Regions from separate parts of the Pantoea dispersa genome, predicted to be linked through region 2. Evidence: predicted binding sites of a transcription regulator. Region 2 holds the regulator's gene; the other holds the start of a gene.

Region 1 (7,779 bases), 1.0 Mb from region 2:
TGTCCTCCTCCTCTTCCGGCACCACGCACGGCCAGATGATCAGCGGCAGCGGATTATTGGGTACACCGCCGGACGGCAGCGATAACATTAAATGCTGCGGGTTACCTGACGATCCCGCGGAAAAGGTACCGGCGGCGAAAGACATCAGTAACAGCAGACTGGAAGATTGGGCAGACATACTCTTTCTCCGGATAGCCACATTGCCTAATTGTGGCAAAGCCACCGGGCATTGCAATGTGCGCACACCGGCAAAATTCACATAAAAGAATGATTTAGCTTACTAAAGCCAAATTACTTATTAACATATTTAACATTTCGTGGCATGCCGTGGCGCGCCTCGTTTACCCGGCATCTGCCGCAGCAAAAAACAGGCAAAAAAAACCGGTGGATTTCGCCACCGGTAGAATCAACAGTTGATTCAAAGGCACTGACAGGTTATCGCAGGCGGTCAGCGATGGGTTTCACTACGTTCTCCCCTTCACGACCATAAAACTGAAACAGCGTCTCGGCGGCCGCCTCGGTGAGCACCATGATTTCAATGCGGCGGTTACGTGCGCTGAGCGGATCGGCTTTGTCCAGCGGCATACGGGACGACATGGCATTCACCTGCAGCACGCGCGTGCTTTCCAGCCCGCCGCGCTCCAGCGCGCGCCGCGCCGCCAGCGCACGGTCACCGGAGAGATTCCAGTTGTTGTACGCCGCGTTGCCGCTGTACTGCGCGGCGTCGGTGTGGCCGCTGATCATGATTTTGTTGTCGATACGGTTAAACACCGGACCGAGTTCGGTCAGCAGACGCTGATAAAACGGCGTCAGCACCGCGCTGCCGCGCGGAAACATCATGCGATCCTGGTCATCCTGAATCAGGATACGCAGCCCCTGCGGCAGGGTTTCCAGCGTCAGCAGGTTCTGGGCGTGATAGCTGTTGATGATGCTCTGGATCTGCTGACGCAGCTGCGCCAGCTCGGCGTCAGAGCGCGACAGCACGCTGTCCAGATCTTCCTTAGCCTGATTGGCGTTGCTGTCGCTGTTTTCCGCGCTGGTGTCACTGACGGTGGCACCCTCGGTCGGCGGCGCAATCGCCAGCGTTTCACCAATGATGGCGGAGCCGCGTCCGGTTTCGACATCGAACGGATTAAAGCCGGAACCGTTAAACACCGAGGTGCCGTTGAGCTGCGCGACAATCTCCTTACGCTCGTCTTCGGTGACGGCGCCCATGATCCACAGCACCATAAACAGCGCCATCATCGCCAGCGTGAAGTCGGCAAAGGCCACCTTCCATGCGCCGCCGTGAGCCCCGTGATGCGCTTTCCTGCTGCCGCGTTTAATGATCAACTTTGTGGTGGTGACCAAAGGGGCCGAGCGTATTTCTGAAGTGTCGGCGCGCTTTACCCTCGACGCGCTGCCGGGCAAACAGATGGCGATCGACGCCGATCTCAACGCCGGGCTGATTAACCAGGAACAGGCGCGCGTACGGCGTCAGGATGTGGCCAACGAGGCGGACTTCTACGGCGCGATGGACGGCGCCTCCAAGTTTGTGCGCGGTGACGCCGTCGCTGGCATCATGATCCTGCTGATCAACGTGCTGGGCGGCATCCTGATCGGCGTATTCAAACACGGTTTACCTGCCGGCCAGGCCTTTGAACAGTATGTGCTGCTGACCATCGGTGACGGTCTGGTGGCGCAGATCCCGTCGCTGTTGCTGTCGACGGCGGCGGCGATCATCGTGACGCGCATCAGCGACGGCGCTGACATGGGCGAGGACGTGAAGTCGCAGCTGCTGGCGAAACCGGCCACGCTGTATACCGCTGCGGGCGTGATGTTTGTGCTGGCGATTGTGCCCGGCATGCCGCACATGGTGTTCCTCGCCTTCACCGCCCTGCTGCTGTTCGCCGCGTGGCGCCAGAGCCGCGGGGTGCAGAAGCCGACGCAAAGCCATGTCGACATGGAGGCGATCAATCAGGCGCTGGCGCAGCCGGACGAACAGCCGACCATCAGCTGGGACAATATTCCGCTGGTCGAGCCCATCGGCCTTAATCTGGGCTACAAGCTGGTCACGCTGGTGGATAAAGGCAAAGGCGCGCCGCTGACTCAGCGTATGCGCGGCGTGCGCCAGGTGGTGTCGGAAACCAGCGGCGTGCTGCTGCCGGAGATCGCCCTGCGTGAAGATTTCCACTTAAAGCCGTCGCAGTACGCCATCAAGATCAACGGCGTCCGCACTGCGGTGGGCGAAGTGCACGCCGACCGCCTGATGGCGCTGCCGACGCCGGATCAGTACGGTGAGATCGACGGCCTGCTGGATACCGATCCCGCGTACGGTATGGCGGTGACCTGGATCCTGCCGGAGCAGAAAGCCAAAGCGCTGAATCTGGGGTATCAGGTGGTCGACTGCGCCAGCGTGGTGGCTACCCACGTCAACAAAGTGGTGCGCGAAAACCTGCCCGAGTTGTTCAACTACGATGATATTACCCAGCTGCATCAGCGGCTGGCGAGCGTGGCACCGAAGCTGTCAGAGGATCTCAACGCGGCCGTGAACTACAGTCTGCAGCTCAAGGTGTATCGTCTGCTGCTCAACGATCAGGTATCGCTCAAGGACATCACCACCATTGCCACCACGCTGCTGGAGAGCGTGGCGATCACCAAAGATCCGATCCTGCTAACCTCCGACGTGCGTTACGCGCTGCGCCGCGCCATGGTGGCGGCGATTGCGCCGGACAACAAACCGTTGTCAGCCTATACGCTGGATAACAACCTGGAAAACCTGCTGCTGGCAGCGCTCAATCAGGCGCAGCAGGGCGGCAAAGTGGCGCTGGACAGCTTCCCGGTCGACCCTAACATTCTCACCCAGCTGCAGAGCACGCTGCCGGTGATGATGGAGCAGCTGAAAGCGCAGAACCTGACGCAGGTGCTGCTGGTGACGCCGCAGCTGCGGCCGCTGATTGCACGCTACGCCCGATTGTTCGCCAGCGGGCTGAATGTGCTGTCGTATAACGAGGTGCCGGACGATGCCAATCTGCAGATTGTCGGGCAGGTGAGCTGATGCGTTACGGAAAACTGTTATAAAAAAACACCGCTGATCTGTCTCTGCCGCCCTTCACTGTTATGTGGTTTACTGGCAGGCAGTGATATTCAGAGGTGAATAATGGACGCGATTAAACAAATTCTGATCGATGAAATCGACACGCTCAACCGCGAAGAGCGGCGCGATAATCTGCCGCGTTTTAGCTTTAACTTCCTGAAAACCCATCCGGGGCTGTGGGGCGTGATGTACCTGTGCTACGGCCTGTGCGTGGCGCTGATTTTCTCGACTGAGATGCTCGGCTGGCCGGCCTTCTGGTTCGCCACGGTGTTCGTGCTGGTGATGAGTTTTCTGATGCTGCTGGACATCAACCCGAAATACCGCTTCGAGGACATCGATACGCTGGATTTGCGCGTGTGCTACAACGGCGAGTGGTATTACGTGCAGCCGGTCTCACAGCAGGCGCTGGACAAGATCCTGGAGAATCCGGGTACGCCCGAGCGCGTGCGCAGCGGCATCGATCGCCTGATGCAGCAGAAAGGAGAAGTGGATTTTTATGATGTCTACTACCTGACCTGGGGCCATCAGCGCGCCGCGAAAATCTGATCGGGCAGATTCATTCCTGCTTCCATGGTATTTATAAGTCTTTAATGACTCACTGCTTAATTACTACCCCCAGCGTCTTTACACAGAAGGTATTCAAAGATAAGGCGGTTAGTAAGACAACGCCTGAAGGCTGGGTCTGGAAGTTTCGCCGCGCGCACCAAATCAAAACGCCGGTACGCCGCTGTGAAAGCGCAGCTCAGCGTCCGGTTCGCTGATCAAACGCGCTTCCGCTGCCCCAATCGCCCGCACGCGCGGCGCGATATCCTTCGGTGAAATCTGTGCCGCCAGCGTCAGGTAATCCTGATAGTGGCGCGCTTCGGAACGCAGCAGTGAGATGTAAAACTTCTCCAGCTGCGCATCCAGATACGGCGCCAGGCTGGCGAAGCGCTCGCAGGAACGCGCTTCGATATACGCCCCGCAAATCAGTTTATCCACCAGCGTATCCGGTTCATGGGTAGTCACTTCACGCAGCAGCCCTTTGGCGTAGCGGCTGGCGGTGATCTTGCGATAGGGCAAACCGCGCGCCTGCATGATTTCCCACACCTGATAAAAGTGGTGCAACTCCTCTTTGATCAGCAGCACCATCTTTTCCACCATCTCATCAGCCCACGGCAGTTCATTGCGCACAATAATGCTTTTGCTGAGATTCTTGTGGGCATTGATAAAATCGCTGTCGTGATTCTCGCCGAAAATAAAATCTTCGTACGGCTGCAGCCACGCCAGGATCGCGTCACCACTGGGTTTATCCGCGACGTATTTACGAATCAGCCACACCGCGGTCTGCGCCGCTTTCAACTCGCATACCATGTGATCGGTAAGCAGCAGCGTGAGATTTTCCGGCTTGCGCGCTTCATCAATCCACGCCTGCGGCGTGCGGCACTGTAAAAACTGGTGAATGGGGTCTAATAGCGAAGCGTAATTCATCGGAGGTTCTTTGCTGGCAGGAAAATTACCGGGCGGCACGTGCCGCCCGTCAGGGCTTAGTGACGCACACCGTCATCGTCTTCGTCGTCGATCTCTTCGCCGTCGTCTTCATCTTCGGCATCCGGATCTTCAAAGTAGGTGCCCCAGCCGTCGTAATCGACGTTGTATTTCCCGGCCAGATTCACCAGCTGCTCGACCTGCGCGTCAATCAGTTCCGGCTTCAGCGCCGATTCGCTCAGGATGTCGACGCACATCACGGTGCTGCCGTCTTCCAGCTCCAGCTCTTCCGGCTCGGTGACTTCATAGCCCAGCTTGAACGCGTCAACCGCGGCCTTCTCCAGCGAGTCGAAGTTGTTGCAGGAGAGATGATGCTCGATGGTGTAAAGCGCATCCGGATCGCTGCCGTCTTCCAGCAACTCTTCAATGATCAGGCGCGTCTCTTCGCGCTGTTCTTCCAGCAATGCTTCGTATGCCATGGGCGTGTCCTCAAAATGGTGGCAGTGAATGCAATTATTTTCCCACACTGCCTCGCGCGCCACTACACAAAACAGAAAGTTTCTTATCGCTGGGGTTGAAAATGCATATTCATACGGTTAGATTGAATTTTAATTCATTATTGATGTAATACGGAGCGCAGTATGAGTCAGCTGTATTCGAGACATTTCCTGAGATTGCTGGATTTCACCCCAGCCGAAATCACCGGTCTGTTATCACTCGCCAGTGAATTAAAACATGCAAAGAAAAACGCCAGCGAAACCCAGTACCTGAAAGGCAAAAACATCGCGCTCATCTTCGAAAAAGACTCGACCCGTACCCGATGCTCTTTCGAAGTTGCCGCCTACGATCAGGGCGCTAACGTCACCTATCTCGGCCCGAGTGGCAGCCAGATCGGCCATAAAGAGTCGATGAAAGACACCGCGCGCGTACTGGGACGCATGTATGACGGCATTCAGTATCGCGGCTACGGTCAGGCGCTGGTAAAGACGCTGGCCGAATATGCCGGCGTGCCGGTGTGGAACGGCCTGACCACCGAGTTCCATCCGACGCAGCTGCTGGCTGACCTGCTGACTATGCAGGAGCATCTGCCGGGCAAAGCGCTGAGCGAGATGACGCTGGTGTACGTCGGCGATGCGCGCAACAACATGGGCAACAGCATGCTGGAAGCGGCGGCGCTGGTGGGGCTGGATCTGCGGCTGGTGGCACCGAAAGGCTGCTGGCCAGAAGAGGAGCTGGTGGCGCAGTGCCGCGCGGCAGCACAGCACACCGGCGGCAAAATCACCCTGACGGAAGAGATTGCCGAAGGCGTGCAGGGTGCTGATTTCATCTATACCGACGTCTGGGTATCAATGGGCGAAGCGAAATCAGTGTGGGAAGAGCGCATCGCCCTGCTGCGTCCTTATCAGGTGAACAGCGCGATGCTGGCGCTGACCGGCAATCCGCAGGTGAAATTCCTGCACTGCCTGCCCGCGTTTCATGATGACCAAACCACGCTCGGACGGCAGATGGCTGAACAGTATGGTCTGCATGACGGCATGGAAGTCAGCAACGAGGTGTTTGAATCCGACCATAGCGTGGTGTTTGACCAGGCGGAAAATCGCATGCACACCATCAAAGCGGTGATGGTGGCGACGCTGAGTCAGCGCTAAGCCCGCGCGGCGCAAACGTTTACCTCGCGCGTGATTTCTGCTTGATGCGGCTCAGTGAATGCGTATAATGCGCCACAATTTGCCGGAGGAAACATGCAACAGCGCAGCGCACAATTTGCCGCTCCCGTACGCCTGAATGCAGGCGGCGCACCTGTTTCTTTCCGTCATTCATCGATCGCCAGAAAGCCCCTGTAAAGGGGCTTTTTTTTGTCCGCAATCCGGCAGCGCAGAGGAGAGAGCTATGGCCAACCCGCTATATCGCAAGCACATTATTTCCATCAACGATCTCAACCGCGATGAGCTGGAGCTGGTGCTGCATACCGCCGCCCAGCTGAAAGCCCATCCGCAGCCGGAGCTGCTGAAACACAACGTTATCGCCAGCTGCTTCTTTGAGGCCTCAACGCGCACCCGCCTGTCATTTGAAACCGCGATGCACCGGCTGGGCGCGTCGGTGGTGGGGTTTGCCGACGGCAGTAACACCTCGCTGGGCAAGAAAGGGGAAACCCTCGCCGATACCATCTCGGTGATTGGCACCTATGTGGATGCCATCGTGATGCGCCATCCGCAGGAAGGGGCGGCGCGGCTGGCCACGGAATTTTCGGGCGGCGTGCCGATCCTTAACGCCGGCGACGGCGCCAACCAGCACCCGACGCAGACGCTGCTCGATCTGTTCACCATCCGGGAAACCCAGAGCCGCCTCGATAACCTCAACGTGGCGATGGTCGGCGACCTGAAATATGGCCGCACCGTGCATTCGCTGACCCAGGCGCTGGCGAAGTTCAGCGGCAACCGCTTCTACTTCATCGCACCGGATGCGCTGGCGATGCCGTCCTACATCACCGATATGCTGGATGAACAGAACATTGCCTGGTCGCGCCACGACAGCATCGAAGAAGTGATGCCGGAGCTGGATATTCTCTACATGACGCGCGTACAGAAAGAGCGTCTCGATCCCTCAGAGTATGCCAACGTGAAAGCGCAGTTCATCCTGCGGGCGGCCGACCTGGCCGGTGCGCACGATAACATGAAGGTGCTGCATCCGCTGCCGCGCATTGATGAGATCACCACCGATGTCGACAGCACGCCGCACGCCTGGTATTTCCAGCAGGCCGGCAACGGCATCTATGCCCGCCAGGCCCTGCTGGCGCTGGTACTGAATAGCGAACTGGCACTGTAAGGAGCAGAACGATGACCCACGATAACAAACTGCAGGTTGAAGCCATCAAACGCGGCACGGTGATCGACCATATTCCGGCGCAGGTCGGCTTTAAGCTACTGTCACTGTTCCGCCTCACCGAAACCGATCAGCGCATCACCATCGGCCTTAATCTGCCGTCGGGCGAGATGGGACGTAAGGATCTGATCAAAATCGAAAATACTTTTCTGACCGATGATCAGATCAATCAGCTGGCGGTGTACGCGCCGCACGCCACGGTGAATCGCATTGATGAGTATGAAGTGGTGGCGAAGATCGCACCAACGCTGCCGGAACGCATCGAGCGCGTGCTGACCTGCCCCAACGGCAACTGCATCAGCCGCAGCGAGCCGGTGTTCTCCAGCTTTGCAGTGAAGCAGCGCGATGACGAT
Region 2 (7,779 bases):
GAAACACCGCCGTGCGCGCCTCTCTTTTTCTGCTGCTGAGCCTGGTGCTCAGCAGCACCGTCTTTGCCGCCACCGTTCCACCCGCCAGCCAGCTGAAACAGGATCTGGAAACGGCGAAATCCGCGAAAAGCTCGCCCAGCCAGGCCGAACAGGTGCAGGCGCTGGAAGCAGCAATTAACTTCCTGTCCGAACGCGACGACTCGCTGGAACGGGCGAAACAGTATCAGCAGGTGATCGATGATTTCCCGCGGCTGGCGCGCGAACTGCGTCAGCAAATCGCCACGCTGACCGATAGCAGCAAGCCAGTGCGCAGCAACATGAGCAATGCCGAGCTGGATCAGGAGATCCTGCAGGTTAGCAGCCAGCTGCTGGAGGAGAGCCGCCAGGCGCAGCAGGAGCAGGATCGCGCCCGCGAAATCAGCGATTCTCTGTCGCAGCTGCCGCAGCAGCAGACCGACGCGCGGCGCGCCATGACCGAAAGCGAACGGCGCGCACAGGGCGTGGCGGCTGCCGCTACCCCGCTGGCACAGGCGCAGATTTATGCGCGTCAGACCGAGAGCGCAGCCAGTAAAGCGCGGGTAGATGAACTGGAGCTGGCGCAGCTGTCGGCCAATAACCGTCAGGAGCTGGCGCGCATGCGCGCGGAAGTGCATCAGCGCAAAGCGACCCAGCTGGATAACTATCTGCAGGCGCTGCGCAATCAGCTCAACAACCAGCGTCAGCGCGAAGCCGAACTGGCGCTGGAGCGCACCGAACAGCTGGCGGAAAACAGCGGCGATCTGCCGGCCTCCATCAGCGATCAGTTCCGCGTTAACCGCGAGCTCTCCGCCGATCTGAATCAGCAGGCGCAGCGTATGGATCTGGTGGCCTCGCAGCAGCGTCTCGCCACCAATCAGACATTGCAGGTGCGCCAGGCGCTGAGCACGCTGCGCGAGCAGTCACAGTGGCTGGGCGTGTCGAATCTTCTGGGTGAAGCGCTGCGCGCGCAGGTGGCGCGCCTGCCGGAGATGCCGAAATCCCAGCAGATTGACAGTGAGATGGGCCAGCTGCGCGTGCAGCGGCTGCATTATGAAGACCTGCTGGAGCGCCAGCAGGCGCTGCGCAAAGAGAAACAGGCAGACGGCACGCCGTTCACCAGTGAACAGACGCGCATTCTGGATGCCCAGCTGAAAACCCAGCGTGAACTGCTGAACTCACTGATTTCCGGCTGCGACACGCTGATTCTGGAAATCACCAAGCTGAAGGTTTCCAATACGCAGCTGCAGGACGCGCTGAGTGAAGTCAAAGAGGCGACGCACCGCTATCTGTTCTGGACCGCCGACGTCAGCCCGGTTGGCCTGAAATATCCGCTGGACGTGGCCACCGATCTGACGCGCCTGCTGTCGCTGGACACGCTGGGCCAGTTGGGCAAAGCGCTGGCGATGATGTTCACTAACCGCGAAACGGTGCTGCCGATTATTGGCGCCATTCTGCTGGTGGGCTTTAGCATCAGCACGCGTCGTCACTACAACGCCTTTATGGCGCGCGCGGCCAGCCGCGTGGGGAAAGTGACGCAGGACCGCTTCAGCCTGACGCTGCGCACCGTCTTCTGGTCGATTCTGGTCGCGGTGCCGCTGCCGGTGCTGTGGGCCGCGCTCGGCTTTGGCCTGCAACACGCCTGGCCTTATCCGTTTGCCGTGGCGATTGGCGATGGCATCACTGCCACCCTGCCGCTGCTGTGGGCATTCATGATCAGCGCGGCGTTTGCCCGTCCTGACGGCCTGTTTGTCGTGCACTTCCGCTGGCCGCAGGCGCGGGTCGCGCGCGCCATGCGTTATTACTCGCTGACGGTCGGCCTGATCGTACCGCTGATTATGCTGCTGATTGCTTTCGCCAATCTCGACGATCCGCAGTTCTCCGCCACGCTGGGGCGCCTGTGCTTTATTCTGATCTGCGGGGCGCTGAGCATTGTCACCGTCAGTCTGAAACGCGCCGGTATCCCGTTCTATTTGGATAAAGAGGGCAACGGCGACAACTTCGTTAACCGGATTCTGTGGAACCTGATGATCGCCATTCCGCTGGTGGCGGCGCTGGCCTCCTGCATTGGCTATCTGGCCACCGCGCAGGCGCTGCTGGCGCGTCTGGAAACCTCGGTCGGCATCTGGTTCTTCCTGCTGGTGATTTACCACATCATTCGCCGCTGGATGCTGATTCAGCGCCGCCGCATCGCTTTTGACCGCGCGCGCCAGCGTCGTGCCGATATGCTGGCCAACCGCGCGCGCAGCGAAGAGGAAAAAGAGCAGCAGTCTGCCGTCAGCACCGATACCGTGGAAGTCGAAGAGCCGATTATCGATCTGGATGCGATTAGCGCGCAGTCGCTGCGGCTGGTCCGCTCGATTCTGACGCTGGTTGCACTGGTGTCAGTGATTGTGCTGTGGTCTGAGATCCACTCCGCGTTCAGCTTCCTCGACAACATTCCGCTGTGGGATGCCAGCACCACGGTGCAGGGTGTCGAGAGCGTACAGCCCATTACGCTGGGTGCCGTGCTGATCGCCATCCTGATCTTTATCATTACCACCCAGTTGGTGCGTAATATGCCGGCGCTGCTGGAGCTGGCGCTGCTGCAGCACCTCAGCCTGTCGCCCGGCACCGGTTACGCCATTACCACCCTGACCAAATACGCGCTGATGCTGGTCGGCGGTCTGATTGGCTTCTCGATTATTGGCGTGGAGTGGTCAAAACTGCAGTGGCTGGTAGCGGCGCTGGGTCTGGGGCTGGGCTTTGGGATGCAGGAGATCTTTGCCAACTTTATCTCCGGTCTGATCATCCTGTTTGAGAAACCAATTCGTATCGGCGATACCGTGACCATTCGCGATTTGACCGGCAGCATCACCCGCATCAACACCCGCGCCACCACCATTACCGACTGGGACCGCAAAGAGATTATCGTGCCGAACAAGGCCTTTATCACCGAGCAGTTCGTCAACTGGTCGCTGTCGGATTCGGTGACGCGCGTGGTGCTGACCATTCCGGCACCGGCCCACGTTAACAGCGAAGAGGTGACGACCATCCTGAAGCAGGCGGCCGATCGCTGCACCTACGTACTGGATATGCCGGCGCCGGATGTGTTTCTGGTGGACCTGCAGCAGGGCATTCAGCTGTTTGAGCTGCGCGTGCACGCGGCGGAGATGGGCCATCGTATGCCGCTGCGTCATGAGCTGCATCAGCTGATTCTGTGCGGCTTTGAAGAGCATGGCATTGAGATGCCGTTCCCGCCGTTCCAGGTACGGATGGAAACGCTGGGGCGCAAAACGCCGGCCAGCAACGGTTCGGCTGCCAGCCGGACTTTCAAATCCGGTGGCCTGTAAAACAAAACGCCCGGCATGCGCCGGGCGTTTTTTCTTTACGCGCGGGTTACTTCACAAACTCTTCGCCCTGCGCGATATCTTTTTTCAGCGTCTCCAGCATGCCGTTGAGCGCCTGCTGTTCGAAATCACTGAGCGGCCCGAGCGGACGGCGTTCGGCGATACCGTTTTTGCCCAGCAGCAGCGGCTGCGAGAAGAAGCGCGCGTACTCGCCGTCGCCTTCCACATAGGCGCACTCTACGACATTGGCTTCGCCCTGCAGTGCACGAATCAGCGACAGACCAAAGCGCGCCGCCGCCTGGCCCATCGACAGCGTCGCCGAGCCGCCACCGGCTTTGGCTTCCACCACTTCGGTACCGGCATTCTGAATACGTTTCGTCAGGTCGGCGATCTCCTGCTCGCTGAAGCTGACGCCTTTAACCTGCGACAGCAGCGGCAGAATGGTCACGCCTGAATGTCCGCCGACCACCGGCACTTCAATCTCCGTAGGCTGTTTGCCCTTCAGGGCAGCGACAAAGGTGTTGGCGCGAATCACATCCAGCGTTGAGACGCCAAACAGCCGGTTTTTATCGTACACCCCGGCTTTTTTCAGCACTTCGGCGGCAATCGCCACCGTGGTATTTACCGGGTTAGTGATGACGCCAATCAGCGCTTTTGGCGCGGTGGTCGCCACCTGTTCAATCAGGTTACGCACGATACCGGCGTTGACGTTAAACAGATCGGCGCGGTCCATGCCAGGTTTGCGTGCCACACCGGCCGAGATCAGCACCACATCGGCGCCGTGCAGAGCCGGCGTCGCATCTTCGCCACTGAACCCTTCGACTTTCACGGCGGTAGGAATGTGACTGAGATCAACCGCGACGCCTGGTGTCACCGGGGCAATGTCATACAGTGAGAGGGCTGAACCTGCGGGTAATTGGGTCTTGAGCAGCAGAGCGAGTGCCTGGCCAATACCACCAGCTGCACCGAGAACGGCAACTTTCATCCTGAACTCCTTATTAAGGTGGGGCAGAGATATGCCGGAAATCCATCAGGTTACGAGTTTAATCAACTTCTCAGGCGATAGCGACACACCTGTCGCGCAATAACATTACGCCGCAATCGGCTCCCGAGACATCTCCACTTCAGAAGTCGCCTGAATGATCCAGTCGCAGCCAGAAGACTATGGACGGCAATGATCATCGTTTTGTTGTTACCACTTCAATAATATAACAACTTTGCAACCTTCGCTTTGCGCGCCAGCGCGCGATTTTGGTGCAGGATAAAACTCTGTTATCATGTCCGCCCCACACGCGCATGCCGTGAATTCACGCATCCGCTTATTGCATAAAAATTCATCTAAATGCATAATAATTTATCTGCGACGGGCCTGTTGCCTGCTGCAACCCTCTTTTATTGGTAGCTTATGCGAAACCCATCTAAACAAGACGATCTGATAAAGGCGTTCAAAGCCTTACTGAAAGAAGAAAAGTTCAGCTCTCAGGGCGAAATTGTCCAGGCGCTGCAGGAAGACGGCTTCGGCAACATCAACCAGTCAAAAGTTTCTCGTATGCTGACCAAGTTTGGCGCGGTGCGCACGCGTAACGCCAAAATGGAGATGGTGTACTGCCTGCCTGCCGAACTGGGCGTGCCTACCACCACCAGTCCGCTGAAGAATCTGGTGCTGGATATCGACTATAACGATGCGCTGGTAGTGATTCATACCAGCCCGGGCGCAGCCCAGCTGATCGCCCGCCTGCTCGACTCCCTCGGCAAAGCCGAAGGCATTCTCGGCACCATCGCCGGTGACGACACCATCTTTATTACGCCAGCGCGCGCCTTTACGGTTAAGCAGCTGTATGACGCCGTGCTGGTGTTATTCGAACAGGAACTATAAAACCCTGTATGTTACCGGCGGTTCACCTGCCGGTAACCTTGCCTGCCCGCCCGCGTTTCTCCCGCTGTTTTATCGCCAACACCTTACAAAATAATCGCTTAGCCATATTCCGCCGGGTTCTCAATACGCGAAAGTATTGGTACGACCTTTTCGCCTGCTTAACCCTTTGCGCTATTTTACGCTGCTTTACAATTAGTGCTTAGCGGTTATCTCTTGCTTTTAGCGCGAAGCCAGCTTGATCAACCACATTGTTTCGCACAAAAAGATAATTTGATGCAGATCATTGTTTTTGAATGGAAATACACCCTCCTGGTTAAGATCCAGGCGGTTTTAATAACTTTGCGTTATAAAAATGTGCCATAAGGATAAAGAATTACAACCAATCATTATTAGCGGGATATTAATTTCATGGGTGATTAGATCTATACTTCTTTTCGTGATGCAAATCACACGAAATCAAAAAGAGAAAAACAGAAGACGAGGAAAAATACCATGAACGTTAAAACTACTATCGCCACCCTGAGTGTTCTATCTGCCCTGTCATTTGGTGCTTTCGCCGCAGATTCTATCAACGCCGAACAGGCAGCGAACCTGCAGCCGGTCGGCACCATCAGCGTCAGCGGCATTGGCGGCTCACCGATGGATATCCATCAGCAGCTGAACGCCAAAGCTGAAGCGCAAGGTGCTAAAGCCTATCGCGTTGTTGAGGCTTATAACGACAACAGCTACCACGCAACCGCGGAACTTTATAAATAAGTTTGCCGGAACAAGATGCAGTGTGAACGGCGACCCGTTTGAGAGGCGTTTGCCTCTCAGGTTGCCCACCCCATTTCAGGAGAGTGAATCATGAAAACCAAATTATCTATTGCTGTACTGAGTCTGGCTTCCGTTCTGTCTTTTGGCGCCAGTGCTGCCACCCTGGTAACCAACACCCAGGCTGAAAATCTGCAGCCACTGAATCAGACCATTAGCGTGAGCGGCGTCGATGGCGACCAGACCAATATCCGTCAGGAACTGTCCCAGAAAGCCGATGCTCAGGGTGCCAGCCATTACCGCATCATTGAGAACAATCAGGACAACACCTTCCACGTGACGGCTGAACTGTACAAATAAACTTTAACTATCGATCCGGCGTTATGCAGTCGCCGGGAGAAGATCGACGACCCGCTTACCCTCTTCGTGCCGCAGGTTGTTGATTCTAATGAGGAGACGAATTATGAAAATCAAAACAACCATCGCAACCGCTACGCTGCTTTCTCTGTTCGCTTTTGGCGCTTCGGCTGCCCAACTGGTAACGGATGAATCCGCGCAGAATCTGCAATCTACCGGCCAGACTATTACCGTTAGCGGAACAGGCGGCTCACCTATGGATTACCGCGCTCAGCTTTCTCAGAAAGCCGATGAGCAGGGTGCCAGCGCGTATAAAGTGATTGAAGCGCGCACCGGTGACAGCTATCACCTGACTGCAGAGCTGTACAAATAATTCCTCGTCAATTCTGACGAACCCTTTGGCCCCGCCTGCCGGGGCCCTTTTTGGTTGTGCTACTGAACATTAAAGCGGAGCTGGCCTTCCAGCTCCTCTTCTGCCTCATCGAATAGCAATATCAGCGCACCATAGCGGCGTTTCTGCCCTTTCCCCAGATTGATGAACGCAATTTCCAGCGGCAGCGGGATCTGCTCGCCAATGATCATTTCCCACAGATCGTCCAGATCGTGAATGGTGCGATCCGCCAGCGCGAAACGTTCGCAAAACTGACGGTAGAAATGAGCCTGATCGACGATTTCATTGAAGTCGAAACGCTCGGTTCTCATGGTGACATCCTCTCGCTACGCCAGACCGCCGAGGTGCAGCGCTTTGACTTCCAGATACTCTTCCATGCCCAGCACCGATCCTTCGCGTCCCAGTCCGGACTCTTTCACGCCGCCAAACGGCGCCAGCTCGGTCGAGACCGCGCACTCGTTGATCCCAATCATGCCGGCTTCCAGCGCCGCCGAAACGCGGAACACGCGCTGCAGATTCTGCGTATAGAAGTAAGCCGCCAGACCGTATTCGGTATTGTTGGCGCGCGCGATCACCTCAGCTTCATCGTCAAAGCGGAAGCAGGCAGCCACCGGACCGAAGGTCTCTTCCTGCGCCAGTTGCATCTCTTCATGCGCATCGGCAATCACCGTCGGCTGCCAGAAGTTGCCGCCCAGCGGATGGCGCTCGCCGCCCACCAGCAGTTTCCCACCTTTGCTCAGCGCATCTTTGACATGCTCCGCCACTTTCTCCACCGCAGACGGCTCAATCAGCGGCCCGACCACCACGCCCGGCTCCACGCCATTGCCCACTTTTAGTTTGCCCACCGCCTCAGCCAGCTGATGCACAAAGCAGTCGTATATTGCGTTGTGGATATAGAAGCGGTTAACGCTGACGCACACCTGGCCGGCGTTGCGGAATTTATTGGCGATAGCCCCCTGCACCGCCGCGTCGATATCGGCATCGTCAAACACGATATAGGGCGCGTTGCCGCCCAGCTCCATCGACACTTTTTTCATGGTTTCTGCCGCGTTCCGCAT

What was found. Region 2 encodes ArgR, which controls arginine synthesis, uptake and breakdown. Its sites were predicted from a motif close to ANTGAATAAAAATACANT; they were not measured.
Region 1: argF (ornithine carbamoyltransferase) is a predicted target of ArgR. The motif match lies at 5,144-5,161, and genes of this name have one in related genera.

The regions. Positions count from the first base shown of each region.
Region 1 covers NZ_CP082346.1:3,392,964-3,400,742, forward strand. The annotation lists gene K7H94_RS15900 (hypothetical protein) at 1-178, opposite strand, end outside; gene lafU (putative lateral flagellar export/assembly protein LafU) at 436-1,350, opposite strand; partial or broken gene K7H94_RS15910 (flagellar biosynthesis protein FlhA) at 1,322-3,037, shown strand; gene K7H94_RS15915 (YlaC family protein) at 3,140-3,622, shown strand; gene miaE (tRNA isopentenyl-2-thiomethyl-A-37 hydroxylase MiaE) at 3,785-4,546, opposite strand; gene rraB (ribonuclease E inhibitor RraB) at 4,603-5,022, opposite strand; gene argF (ornithine carbamoyltransferase) at 5,185-6,192, shown strand; gene pyrB (aspartate carbamoyltransferase) at 6,434-7,369, shown strand; gene pyrI (aspartate carbamoyltransferase regulatory subunit) at 7,381-7,779, shown strand, end outside.
Region 2 covers NZ_CP082346.1:381,860-389,638, reverse strand. The annotation lists gene mscM (miniconductance mechanosensitive channel MscM) at 12-3,347, shown strand; gene mdh (malate dehydrogenase) at 3,394-4,329, opposite strand; gene argR (transcriptional regulator ArgR) at 4,750-5,220, shown strand; gene yhcN (peroxide/acid stress response protein YhcN) at 5,713-5,976, shown strand; gene K7H94_RS01850 (YdgH/BhsA/McbA-like domain containing protein) at 6,067-6,333, shown strand; gene yhcN (peroxide/acid stress response protein YhcN) at 6,437-6,703, shown strand; gene K7H94_RS01840 (barstar family protein) at 6,763-7,032, opposite strand; gene K7H94_RS01835 (NAD-dependent succinate-semialdehyde dehydrogenase) at 7,048-7,779, opposite strand, start outside.